3 regions of the Lactiplantibacillus sp. YT640 genome follow, and region 2 is predicted to be linked to each of the others. Evidence: predicted binding sites of a transcription regulator. Region 2 holds the regulator's gene; each other region holds the start of a gene.
What was found. The regulator Rex, encoded in region 2, represses fermentation and respiration genes when NADH is low (regulators of the CRP and FNR family bind a similar motif). The targets are predictions, from matches to a motif close to TTGTGAANTANTTCACAA.
Positions count from the first base shown of each region.

Region 1 (4,295 bases), on a different contig from region 2:
ATTTTGCCGGCTTCGACGAGTAGTTCATCGACTTTGACATCTGTGAAGAGTGGTAACTGGTCAGCCGCCACTTGTTTCAACAACTCAGTGACTAAGAAACCACCAATGGGAGCCATGGAACTTGGCCGATGAGTCCGCATCACACTCATCCCACCAGTAATCGTCAAATCATCCAACTTAATGCCGTGGTCTGCTAACCAGTCAATTGCGAGCGCACTGTGTTCCGTGAAGAATTTCAACAGTGCTTGGTTATTCATACCGCCACCACCTTTAAGGGTTTCGCCGTAGAAATCGCCAAAACTATCAACAATATGGTGATGCAATTGGACGTTCGTCTCCGCCGCATTCATACCGGATGAAGCCCGGGTGGTGTTACCACCGATTTTCGGCATTTTTTCTAAAATAACCGGGTTCAGGCCCAATTCATGTGCCTGGATTGCCGCAGTCAAACCCGCGCCCCCCGATCCAATAATCACTACGTCATAGTTCGGTTTTAGATCCGCTAAGGCGGTTGGTGTAAATGTAAACTTTTCAGCCATTGATTGCCACTTCTCCTCTCAATTCGTCCGGGGTATTCCCCAGGATGGAACCAAAATCTCATTTATTATTGTCGTTAACTGGACACGGGCCACCATTCCAAGTCTAGGAACAATGACCCGTGCCACCTTGATCCACGTTAACGGTTCAACGCCGATCAATACTTATTTTAGCTTAATCATCAATATTCGTCATATCCAGTGGAACCATCCATTCATCGAATTGTTCCGCGGTTACTTTGCCAGACTTGATGGCTGCTTCACGCAATGTCGTCCCCGCTTTTTCAGCTGCTTGAGCAATCATCGCACTATCATGATAGCCAATATGTGGTGACAATGCCGTAACCGTCATCAAGGAACTGTCGACTAACTCTGCCATCCGGTCTTGGTTGACCGTCAAACCAGCAATCATTCGGTCAGTGAAGCCGGTAATCGTTCCAGCTAACAATTCAGCAGATTCAAGGAAGGCATCAATCAAAACGGTCTTGTAAACGTTCATTTCAAAATTACCTTGGCTAGAAGCTAAATCGACGACCACGTCATTCCCCATAACTCGTACCGCTGCCATAGTGATGGCTTCAGCTTGGGTTGGGTTAACTTTCCCAGGCATGATTGATGAGCCGGGTTCGTTAGCCGGAATGTTTAATTCGTCATAACCGGCCCGTGGACCGCTTGCCAAGAACCGCACATCATTGGCAATCTTCATCAAATCGGCTGCTAGGGTCTTGATGGCCCCGTGAACCACGTTTAAGCCAGAATGATGGGCCAAACCATAGAACTTATTGGAATCAGCCGTAAATTCAATCCCATACAATTTGCTCATCGCCGCAGCAATATTTTCAGCAAAATGAGGGGCAGCATTTAGACCAGTCCCAACGGCGGTCCCACCCATTGCAAGCTCGCCTAACGTTGGATTCAACTGTTTTAAGTAGGCAATATCATGTTCAATCGCACTGGCCCAACCACTCACTTCTTGGCCAAAAGTTAATGGCGTTGCATCTTGAAGATGGGTCCGGCCGATCTTTACTACCCGCCAGTACTTCTTTTGTTTGATCTTCAATTCCGCTAATAAGTGTTCCGCTGCGGCAATCAGCTTATCCACGGCAACTGCGGCCGTAATGTTCATCGCCGTTGGGAAGATATCGTTAGAGCTTTGACCATGGTTAACATCGTCGTTCGGCAAGATTTCAATATCAGGATTGATCTTACCAGCCATGTGTGCGACCACTTCATTAACGTTCATATTCGTTTGCGTCCCCGAACCAGTTTGGTAAACAACCAGCGGAAAGTCCTTACGCAAATCTTCATCGTCGAGCGCTAATAACTTATCAATGGCAGCCACGATTAAATCAGCTTTTTCAGCAGTCATTGCTTCAACTTCTTTATTCGCAATCGCTGCGGCCCGCTTAATTTGAAGTAATGCCCGAATCATTTCCAACGGCATCTTCGTACCAGTCGGAAAGTTATGGCGACTCCGTTCTGTCTGAGCACCCCATAAGGCGTTCGCAGGAATTTTAACTTCGCCTAAAGTATCTGATTCAACTCGATATTCTGTCATGTTGATAACCTCCAATTAATGTGTTGGTAAGCGCTTACTAAGTGTGTGAAAAAAATAACATTTAGTTTATAATCCTAGTTTAGCGCCCCCATATAGCTATAGTCAAACTCAGTTTTAGCTATAAGTATTAGTTATGAGGTTTATGTATCAGTATATTAGCATACAAAGATTGCTTAGAATGAGTTCTAGATAAAAATGTTTATTTTTTCACATGTTCTTATTTATTCCTCTTGCTTAATTTTACTCATAATTGTCACTTTTTCTTATTTGTAGACCTAAATATACCAAACCACAAAATATCGAGTCATAGTTGAAAAGAGATGAAATCAGGCAAATCAAAAGAACGACGTATGGTTAACTAGTAAAACTTTTTTATCAAATTCGGTTGCAATCGAGTAGGAGGTAATTGATTATTTCAATTACCGACCTCTCACACCACCGTACGTACGGTTCCGTATACGGCGGTTCAATAATTTAAGCACTCTGTATTTGCTGGAGTGTCTTGGACAGGTTTATTAGTCCAAGACGCTCCAGCTTTTGATTTGTATACGTATAGGTTAGTGTTTTATTATGGGCAATTCGCCAATATCCCTTGCGGGTATTGGCATTAGTCTTGGCCTGTTCCGGTGTCATTCCTAGCTTAATTAGCTCACGATATCGGGTTTTGATTTTCTTCCACCGTTTCCATATCAACTGTCTAATCCTACTTCGCAACCATTGGTCCAGTTGTTGAATAAACGTCTTCATCTTGCCAATCCCATAGTACTGTAGCCATCCTCGCATTTTCTGTTTAATTTTCTTCATCAACATTAACCAACTAATTCCACGACTTCGCCCAGTCATTATCTTAAGGGCTTGTTTGATTCGCTGTTTCACGACCTTGTGCGGTCGTGCATATGCCCCATTACGGTCTACACCGAGCGTAAATCCTAGAAACTTTAGTCGGAGTGGTGAGCCAACCGTCGTTTTATGACAGTTAATTGTTAGTTTCAACTTAATTTCAAGAAAGATTGTGACATTGCGTAAGACTCGTTCTCCCGCTCGCTTACTTCTGGCATAAATATTACAGTCATCGGCATAGCGCACAAATCGGTGGCCCCGCTGGGTCAATAGCTTGTCCAACTCGTTGAGATAAATATTGGCCAGCAGCGGCGACAGGTTCCCACCTTGTGGTGTTCCCTTCGTCGTCTTTCGAAACAGCTCGCCATTCATGACCCCGCTTGTTAGGAAGCGCCGAATTAGGTGGAGTAGCCATGGATCAGTTACTCGTTGTTTGATGAAGTTCATTAGTAAGTCGTGGTTAACCGTATCAAAGTATGCCTTTAAATCGAGGTCTACCACATAGTGGTAGCCTTGATTGTAGAGTTCGGTGACACTTTGAATCGCGTCATGCGCACTCCGACCTGGTCGGAATCCATAGCTATTGTCGGAAAATACTTGTTCGTATATCGGCGAAAGCACCTGTACCACAGCTTATTGGATCATACGATCAACAACTGTAGGTACTCCCAGTTTTCTGGTTGAGCCATCGAGTTTTGGTATCTCTACCCGTCTGACTGGTTGCGGCCGATATATTCCATTACGTAAACTCTCTAGGAGTTCTTCCCGGTTCTTGTAAATATATTCGGCCAGTTGGTCAACGGTCATGCCGTCAATTCCAGCTACGCCCTTATTCCTCCGAACACGCTTAAACGCTAGGTTCAGATTACTACTTGCAAGGAAGGACCCGGTCTACAAATTGAATGCCATCCTGCGCCGTACTTTCACCGTTAGTAGTACGATGCGCCCCAAGATACTCTTTGTCTTCCAGACTATTCATCCCTTGGCGGTCAGCTTGTTCTGTTTTCTGCAATCTTCGCACTACCAACACCTCCAGTATCGGTGAGAATTATTATTGTTCAGTCCTTCATCTGCCATACGGCAGATTACTATGACCTCGGCTGACTAGTTTACTCCTGTAAACCCATATCGGCGTCCTTGTTGGGAGCTTATCCGACAGGCCTCCCCGGGTAAGAATGATAGCTTTCATACCATGCAACCGTTGGCTTTACTAACTTCGACTTCAAGTAGTGTAGGACTTCAGTTTGTGAAGCAACTTCATCCAGTCTAATCAGCCTTGTAGCCACTTCTTGTACATCGGTTCGGTATTTTGTCTTAGGCTTCCTTCAGACTCCGTCTCACGGCGAACGCCCTTGCCCTCA
Region 1 is NZ_JBMNVY010000021.1:39,794-44,088, forward strand. Features, by position in the region: gene ACOV1R_RS11920 (flavocytochrome c) at 1-539, opposite strand, end outside; gene ACOV1R_RS11925 (class II fumarate hydratase) at 712-2,094, opposite strand; partial or broken gene ltrA (group II intron reverse transcriptase/maturase) at 2,569-3,955, opposite strand.
Region 1: the regulator Rex is predicted to act here: its motif matches at 2,138-2,155, upstream of ACOV1R_RS11925 (class II fumarate hydratase).

Region 2 (4,295 bases):
TAACCGGGCTCGTTCTCCACCAGATAGGGCATGAACGGGTTTATCAACATCTTCACCAGTGAAGAGAAAACTGCCCAAAATGGTACGAATGTCTTTTTCAGGAGTGGTGGGATGTTCATCCCAAAGTTCACTGAGGACGGTTTTTTTGTCGTTTAAATTACGTTGCTCTTGATCGTAGTAGCCCGTAACGACGTTGGTGCCAAAAACGGCCTGGCCTTTAATGAATGGAATCTGTCCCAAAATACTCTTTAGGAAAGTCGATTTTCCAATACCGTTCGGTCCAACGATGGCAATAGCTTCATGTTTCTTAATATTCAAGTTGTCGGGTTCCGAAAGAATCTGACCATCATAGCCCACGGCTGCATCTTTGACGGTCAACACAATGTTGCCGCTTTGTTTAGCCGCATGAAAGCCAAAGTGGGCAGTCTTCTCGTCACTATCAGGGCGGTCAAGGCAGTCCATCTTTGCTAACTGCTTACGCCGAGCCTGGGCCCGTTTTGTCGTAGAAGCACGCACGATGTTACGATTAACAAAGTCTTCAAGCTTGCTGATCTCCGCTTGTTGCTTTTCATAATGTTTCCATTGTGCTTGGATTCGAGCCGCTTTTTCTTGCACAAACTGGTCGTAGTTACCAGTGTAGTGCACCATTTCATGGTGTGATAAGTCATAGACTTCGTTAACGACCCGGTCTAAGAAATAACGGTCATGGCTAACGATTAGCAGCGCACCAGAGTAAGACTGGAGATAGCTTTCCAACCAAGTAAGGGTTTCGACGTCCAAGTGGTTCGTCGGTTCGTCAAGGATAAGCAAGTCCCGTTTTTCAAGTAACAACTTGGCCAAGGCCAACTGGGTCTTTTGTCCACCGGATAGTGCCGTCACCGACTTATCGTACACATCGGCGTCGAATTGGAAGCCGTGCAACACGCCCCGAATCTCAGCTTGGTAGCCGTACCCGTTTTTTTGTTGAAATTCAGTTTGAATCTGATCATAGGTTTTCAGGGTCTGTTGATAAGCCTGCTCATCATTCATGATTGCGGGGTCGCTCAATTGATTTTCGAGCTGGTGCATCCGTTTTTCGATGGCATGTAACTCAGCAAAGACACTACTCATTTCTTCCCAAATCGTATTGTTACTATCCAGTCCTTGGTCTTGCGCCAAGTAACCGATTGTTAAGCCCTTGCGCATTGAAATATGGCCTTCGTCCGGTACCGTTTCGCCGGCAATCATTTTAAGTAAGGTTGATTTTCCGGCCCCGTTTCGACCGACAAGGGCCACCCGAGCGTGTTCTTGAATATCCATTTGTACGTTATCGAACAAGACATCGGCGCCAAAACGCCGCATAACTTGCTGTACTTGTAGTAAAATCACGCTTTATTAAGCTCCTTTCACATTTAATTCGTGACATAATTGTAGCATATTGTAACGGCCTGACCCAATTATTCGGAATAATAAGTAATTATTATTTCACAAAGTCACGCGTTATGCTAGAATAGTGTCAGCAAATTCACAAACTTTTAATTAGGAGGACACGTCCGAATGGCAGAAACAAAAATTCCACGGGCAACGGCAAAACGGTTACCGATTTATTACCGCTATTTAAATATCTTGCTAGATGCAGATAAGAAGCGGGTCTCATCGACCGAGTTGTCCGAGGCGGTTAAAGTAGATTCAGCAACGATTCGGCGAGATTTCTCGTATTTTGGGGCGCTCGGCAAACGAGGGTATGGATACGATGTTGAAACGTTACTTGCATTTTTCAAAAAGATTTTAAATCAAGACACCTTAACGAATGTTGCTTTAATTGGGGTCGGTAATTTGGGCCACGCCCTACTGAACTTTAATTTTCACAAAAACAGTAATGTCCGCATTTCAGCAGCATTTGATGTCAACGAGGCGATTGCCAATACAGTCCAAAGTGGGGTTCCAGTGTACCCAATGACGGAGCTCAAAAAGCAATTGATCGAACAACAGATTGAGATTGCTATCTTAACGGTGCCAACCACGGTTGTTCAGAAAATTACCGATGACTTGGTTGATGCAAACGTCAAAGGAATCATGAACTTTACGCCGTTACGAATCTCCGTTCCTGAGACAGTACGGGTTCAGAACGTTGATTTGACCAACGAATTACAAACATTGATCTACTTCATTGAACATTACGGTCAGCAATTAGGTGACAATGGTAATGACGATGAAAATGAGACTGAAGATTAATAACTCGCTTTATCTTTGAAATTAAATGGCTATAAAAAGGCCTCTCTGAATTATTCAGGGAAGCCTTTTTAACATACTTAGATCACGAATCATTGATTGTAACGTATAAATATTCGGTGAAAATTAACGTTGAAACGCTAGGTTAGCGCTACCTAGTAATGATACTAGTGCAGTAAGCCTAATAATGTGGGTAACACAACCGATGCGTTCATTAGGATGTGAGCCGTCATCGATGTTTGAATCCGACCGGTGTGCTGGTATAACCAGCAGAATAATAACCCGATAAAGGCATAGAGGATAAAGTGACCATCCGCATGTGCAAAGCTAAATAGCACACTAGAAATCAAGGCCGCCCCAATCTGACCAGTAACCGCACTTAGATTGCCAAAGATAACTTTGCGGAAGACGATTTCTTCCATAATCGGGGCACCGACAATGATGGCTAAGAAGAAAGCGGGATATTGTTGCCCAACAGTTAAGAGGGTGGTCGTGTTGGTTGACGCTGTTGACTGTCCCAGTAAAGCCGTCATTTTTAAAATGATGACTTGACCAACGATGACTAGGACAAGACCGATCAATCCCCAGATGAACGTCATGAACCAGTTACTTGGTTGTTTTTCAACAACGTTTTTTGTCCGCATGCGACTCGCCAACCAGATGAGTAGGATTGCACCGACTAAGTAGTCGACCGTTTGAATCACGAATACTTGGGCCCCTAGCTGATGGAAAGCAGTCACAAGGACGCTCGGTAGTGCGTAAATAATAAAGTAGATGATAAGAATAAAGATTGATTGGCGGCGATTAACCATCAAGTCACGTCCTTTTAAAAGTTTGATTTAAGATTTATTGATACTTCAATAGTATTCATTATAGTCGATTTGACATTCTTTGACTAATAATTGACAAATCACTTGCAATCTTGAATTAAAATGATATAGTTGACAATGTAATTAGCACTTGAGGTTGAGGAGTGCTAAAAAAGAATAAATGGAGGGATTCACGTGTTAAAACCATTAGGAGATCGCGTTATCTTGCAACAACAAGAAGAAGAAGAACAAACAATTGGCGGTATTGTCATTGCCAATAACGCTAAGGAAAAGCCCCAAAGCGGTAAGGTTGTTGCCGTCAATGACGGTCGTGTTTTAGATAACGGGACAAAAGTTGACCCCAGCGTGAAGGTCGGCGATCAAGTATTATTCGATAAGTATGCCGGTACCGAAGTCAAGTATCAAGGTGCTAAGTATTTGGTATTGCACGAAAAAGATATTGTTGCAATCGAAGACTAATCCATTTAAATTGCGCAACTTAAAATAAATTAAATTCATGAGGTGAATAGAGATAATGGCTAAAGAATTAAAGTTCTCTGAAGATGCACGTTCAGCGATGCTAAAAGGTGTCGATCAATTAGCTGACACAGTTAAGTCAACGTTAGGTCCTAAGGGTCGCAACGTTGTTTTGGAACAATCATATGGTTCACCAACAATTACTAATGATGGTGTAACGATTGCTAAGGCGATCGAATTAGACGATCATTTCGAAAACATGGGTGCTAAGTTAGTTTCTGAAGTTGCTTCAAAGACTAATGACATCGCTGGTGATGGGACGACTACTGCAACGGTCTTAACACAATCAATCGTTAATGAAGGTATGAAGAACGTTACGGCCGGTGCTAACCCTGTTGGCATTCGTCGTGGGATTGAAGAAGCTACTAAGACGGCGGTTGACTCATTACACGCTATGGCACACGAAGTTAAGACGCAAGAAGATATTGCGCAAATCGCTTCTGTATCTTCAGCAAGTGAAGAAACTGGTAAATTGATTGCCGAAGCCATGGAAAAAGTTGGTCATGACGGTGTTATCACGATTGAAGAATCACGTGGTGTTGATACTAGCTTAGACGTTGTTGAAGGGATGCAATTCGACCGCGGCTACTTATCACAATACATGGTTACTGATAATGATAAGATGGAGGCGGATCTTGACAATCCATATATCTTAATTACTGATAAGAAGATTTCAAACATTCAAGATATCTTACCACTATTACAATCCATCGTTGAACAAGGCAAGCCATTGTTGAT
Region 2 is NZ_JBMNVY010000013.1:51,230-55,524, forward strand. Features, by position in the region: gene ACOV1R_RS09655 (ABC-F family ATP-binding cassette domain-containing protein) at 1-1,368, opposite strand, end outside; gene ACOV1R_RS09660 (redox-sensing transcriptional repressor Rex) at 1,537-2,214, shown strand; gene ACOV1R_RS09665 (CPBP family intramembrane glutamic endopeptidase) at 2,379-3,023, opposite strand; gene groES (co-chaperone GroES) at 3,216-3,500, shown strand; gene groL (chaperonin GroEL) at 3,556-4,295, shown strand, end outside.

Region 3 (4,295 bases), on a different contig from region 2:
CAATGTGGCATTTTGTCAAAGACCATCAGGGGTTCTTTACCGTACATGTATGAAAGACTGAAGACACCCTTAGCGGCTTTAGCGGTTGACGTGGCAGCTTCAGAAGCACCACTGGTTGCAGCGGCTTTAGTTGCTTGAGAGGCACCACTGGTTGCGGCCACGGTAATCCATTCGAATGGTAACCGTAACTTGTCAGTGAACCAGGATTCAGATCCCTGAACTTTAGTCCAGCAGTCCCATAACCACATGGCACCATAGAAGAACCGCAGTGGCACACTCCAGAGTACGTTACCAGCCCGTGAGACCCAACCGCGGAAGACGTTACGGTTATTACGAGTCCGGAAGAATTCGTGCATGAAGTACTGGAATAGGTAGTAACCTGAGAAAATCTGAACGTAGTACATCCAGTTGATGGCGTGTTTTAAAAGCACGGCAATAAAACCAGAGACGTTCCACTTCTCTAAAACTTGTGCAACGGCATATTTGGAACCAATTGAGTCGACGGATGCTTGATAAGCGCCCTTAAATGGCTTGATCGTAACGTCAGTCTGGTCAACGTTCTTAATAATACCTTCGACGGCCTTAGCTGCGGTTTCTTCAGCCCCTTGAACGATTTGTGGGACTGGCCGTGGTTGGTCAGGTTCTTGGTAGCTGGTTGAATCACCGGCTAAGAAGATATTGTTACAATCCTTAGCTTGCATGAATTCATTGGCCATCAAGCGACCACCGCGGGGGTTAGTTTCAATGCCGAACTTTTTAACGATACTATTAGCACGAACACCGGCTGTCCAGATTAACGTGTAGGTTGGAATTGGATCCTTGCCTTTTAAGTTAACATGGTCTTCACAGACTTCGGTAATCATGGAGTTCGTCATGATTTTGACACCATGTTTTTCCATGTACTTAGCGGCCTTACCGGCTTGCGTCCGGTTGAGCATGTTAATAATAGTCGGCGCTGCTTCGACCAATTGGAGCGTGATTTCACTTGGATCGAGCTTGTTGTCTCGAGCCAAAACATCACGATATTCGATTAATTCACCAATCAGTTCAGAACCAGTAAAACCAGAACCACAGACTGTAAAGGTCAACATGGCTTTGCGCTTAGCAGGGTCGAGCTCCGCCGCCCCCCGCCGAATAATTGCAGATAAGTGAGCACGCAATGCCATCGCTTGTTCGAAGGACCACAATTCGAAGCCGTGTTCCTTAACACCGGGAGTCCCAAAGTCATTGGATTCCCCACCCAAACTAATTAAAAGTTGATCATATTGATAACTTCCGTGTTCGGTAGTAACTGTTTGTGCCTTTTTGTCGATGCCCGTCACGGTATCGGTCACGAGACGAACGTTTTTTCGCCGTGCGAACAACCGTTGCAAATCATATTGGATATGCTCAGGTTCCACCCGTTCGGTAGCAACTTCATGTAATTCAGTCATATACGTGAAGTATGAATGCCGGTCAATCAACGTAATCTCGACGTCTGCATTTTTTTTGAAATGCTTAGACAGTTTCTTGGTTGCGTAAACACCAGCAAACCCCGCACCGACAACGACAATATTTTTCTTTGCCATTGCGTAACAACTCCCTTGAATAATAGTGTAAAAAGATAATTCCACTAATAATTATAACGATAATGTAAGCGGTTGTCTATGGATTATGGGAAAGAATGCATAAACTATCACATTATCTAAGCCGCGAAAATAGTGGCATCGAGGTTTGAACGGAAAACGTTGTCAATACCGCTATTATTAGGCTAAAATATCATTTTTTTAATGGAATGGGATTGACTATTACCAGTTTAAACGTTAAGATTAATGTGAATTTTCATACAAAAAGGTTAGGAGTGGGATATCATGAAATTCAAATCAGTTATTACGGGTGCTTCAGTTGTTGCAATTTCAGCTTTAGCTTTAGCAGGTTGTGGCAGCAGTTCTTCAAGTTCTAGCTCGAGTTCATCCAAGAAGAGTTCATCTTCAAGCTCATCAGCTAAGACAACTAAGGTTGCTAAATTAACCGCTGGCAGCAAAATGAAAGCGGGTACTTATAACCTTGAAGAAGAAAATTATTCACATGGTTATCGGACCAAGATGAGTATCACAGTTAATAACAACGGTAAAATCACTAAGTCCAGTTATGACCAAGTGAACAAGAACGGCAAGTCCAAAGTTGATGATACTTCATATAACAAACAAATGAAGAAGATCGCTGGGACTAACCCCAAGACTTACATGCCTAAGTTAAACAAGACGCTGACGGGCTCTGCCGCTACTGGTAACGTGGGCTCCATTGATGTTGTGACTGGTGCGACTGAATCATCAAAGACCTTCCAAAACTACACACAACAATTAGTTCAAGCTGCCCAAGCGGGTAACAAGTCGACCATTAAGATTGACAATGGTGCCAAGATGAAAGATGGTACCTACAAGTTGAACGAAAAGAACTACTCACACGGTTACAAAGTTACTTTCGCAATCACGGTCAAGGATAATAAGATTACGAAGTCTGAATATAACCAAGTGAACAAGAATGGCAAGTCCAAAGTTGACGATGCAGCTTACAACAAGCAAATGAAGAAGGTTGCTAAGACTAACCCTAAGACTTATCAACCAGCTTTGAACAAGTCATTAGTTAAGAGTAGTGATCCAACTAAGGTTGACGTTGTCACGGGTGCCACTGAATCTTCTAACACCTTTATTATGTACGCGGAACAATTACAAAACGCGGCACAAAAGGGTGACACCAACACGATTACTGTTGACAACATGATTTTCTCTGAATAAGCAATTTAATTATTAGATTCTTTTGAGGCCTGAGGCGCATGCTGAGGGCCTTTTGTTTTTAATTGAACAACCACAAAAGTTTGTCACTCAGTTGGGCACGACTTTGAGCAAGCTAAATCCATACATGGATATTGGTTTAAAAAATAATAGTGGCGGTGAATGTTAAGTGCAAAATGGCTGTGGTAGTACAAACCCGACCGTCGAGTTGTACCGTTTGCTGTAGGTGCGCTGATGTCAGACTAGCGTAGAAAAGCTTGGATGACGCGCAAACAGTCTCACCGGATGAATCAAGACTTTGGTATAATGACAATTGAAATTAAAAATAGGGGAAGTATTGGAATGAAGCTAAAAAAATGGGTTCGAATTGGATTAATTGTTGCAATGATCGTGCCATTGACGGCGTGTGGGACGAGTACGAGTCGCAAAAATGCTGCTAGTAGCCGACCCAAACCAACTAAGGTCGTCAAGACGCCGATCGAGGATACCCAGTTCATGATGGGCACAGTTGTCACGTTGCGGATTTATAATAAGGGTAAGGATAACGTGTTAGCTGGGGCGTTTAAGCTGTTGAAAACGGAAGCTAAGGAAATTACGGTCAATCAAAAAGGATCTGAAATTGATAAGATCAACGCCGCTGCCGGTAAAAAGCCAGTGGCTGTCAGCAAGGATATCTACCCAATGATCAAAGCAGCTTACTATTATAGTAAGAATTCAGACGAATCCTTTGATTTAGCCATTGGTCCGATCACATCACTCTGGCATATTGGATTTTCCGATGCCAAGGTGCCCACTCAACAAGAAATTGATAAGAACGTTAAGCTGGTAGACTACAAAAAAGTTAAATTAAATGACAAGAAACGGACCGTTTATCTAGAAGAAAAGGGAATGCAACTAGACCTTGGTGGGATTGCCAAGGGTTACATGACCGATCAAGTGAAGACGTACTTATTAAATCATGGGGTTTCAACGGCCATTATTGACCTCGGTGGTAATATTTATGTTCTGGGTGACAGCCCTAAAGGAACGAAGTCAGGTAACTGGACAGTCGGTATCCAAGATCCAAAAGCGTCACGGGGTACGGCCATTGGCTCACTACCTGCTAAGAATAAGTCAATCGTTACTTCTGGGATCTATGAACGCTATTTGAAGAAGAATGGTAAAGTTTACAGTCATTTGATGGACCCACAAACAGGGGCACCTTATCAAAACAATTTGATGGGCGTTTCCATCATCTCGAAGAAGTCGGTGGATGGCGATGCACTATCGACGGCCACCTTTGACAAAGGCCTCAAAGGCGGGATGAAGTACATTAATGGTAAAGCGGATCAAGGTATTGGGGCCATTTTTATTACCAAGGATAAAAAAGTATACGTCTCCAATAACTTGAAGAAGCAGTTCACGCTGTTTGGCGATGCTGGTTACAAATACGGGCCAGCCACTGATTTAAAGTAAGATTGGACGTGAAGTTCAGTTACTACAAGTTCCGTCAGATATGTTATGATAATAACCATGAATTTT
Region 3 is NZ_JBMNVY010000008.1:32,789-37,083, reverse strand. Features, by position in the region: gene ACOV1R_RS07440 (NAD(P)/FAD-dependent oxidoreductase) at 1-1,568, opposite strand, end outside; gene pplA (extracellular electron transfer flavoprotein PplA) at 1,851-2,777, shown strand; gene ACOV1R_RS07430 (FAD:protein FMN transferase) at 3,117-4,229, shown strand.
Region 3: the regulator Rex is predicted to act here: its motif matches at 1,812-1,829, upstream of pplA (extracellular electron transfer flavoprotein PplA).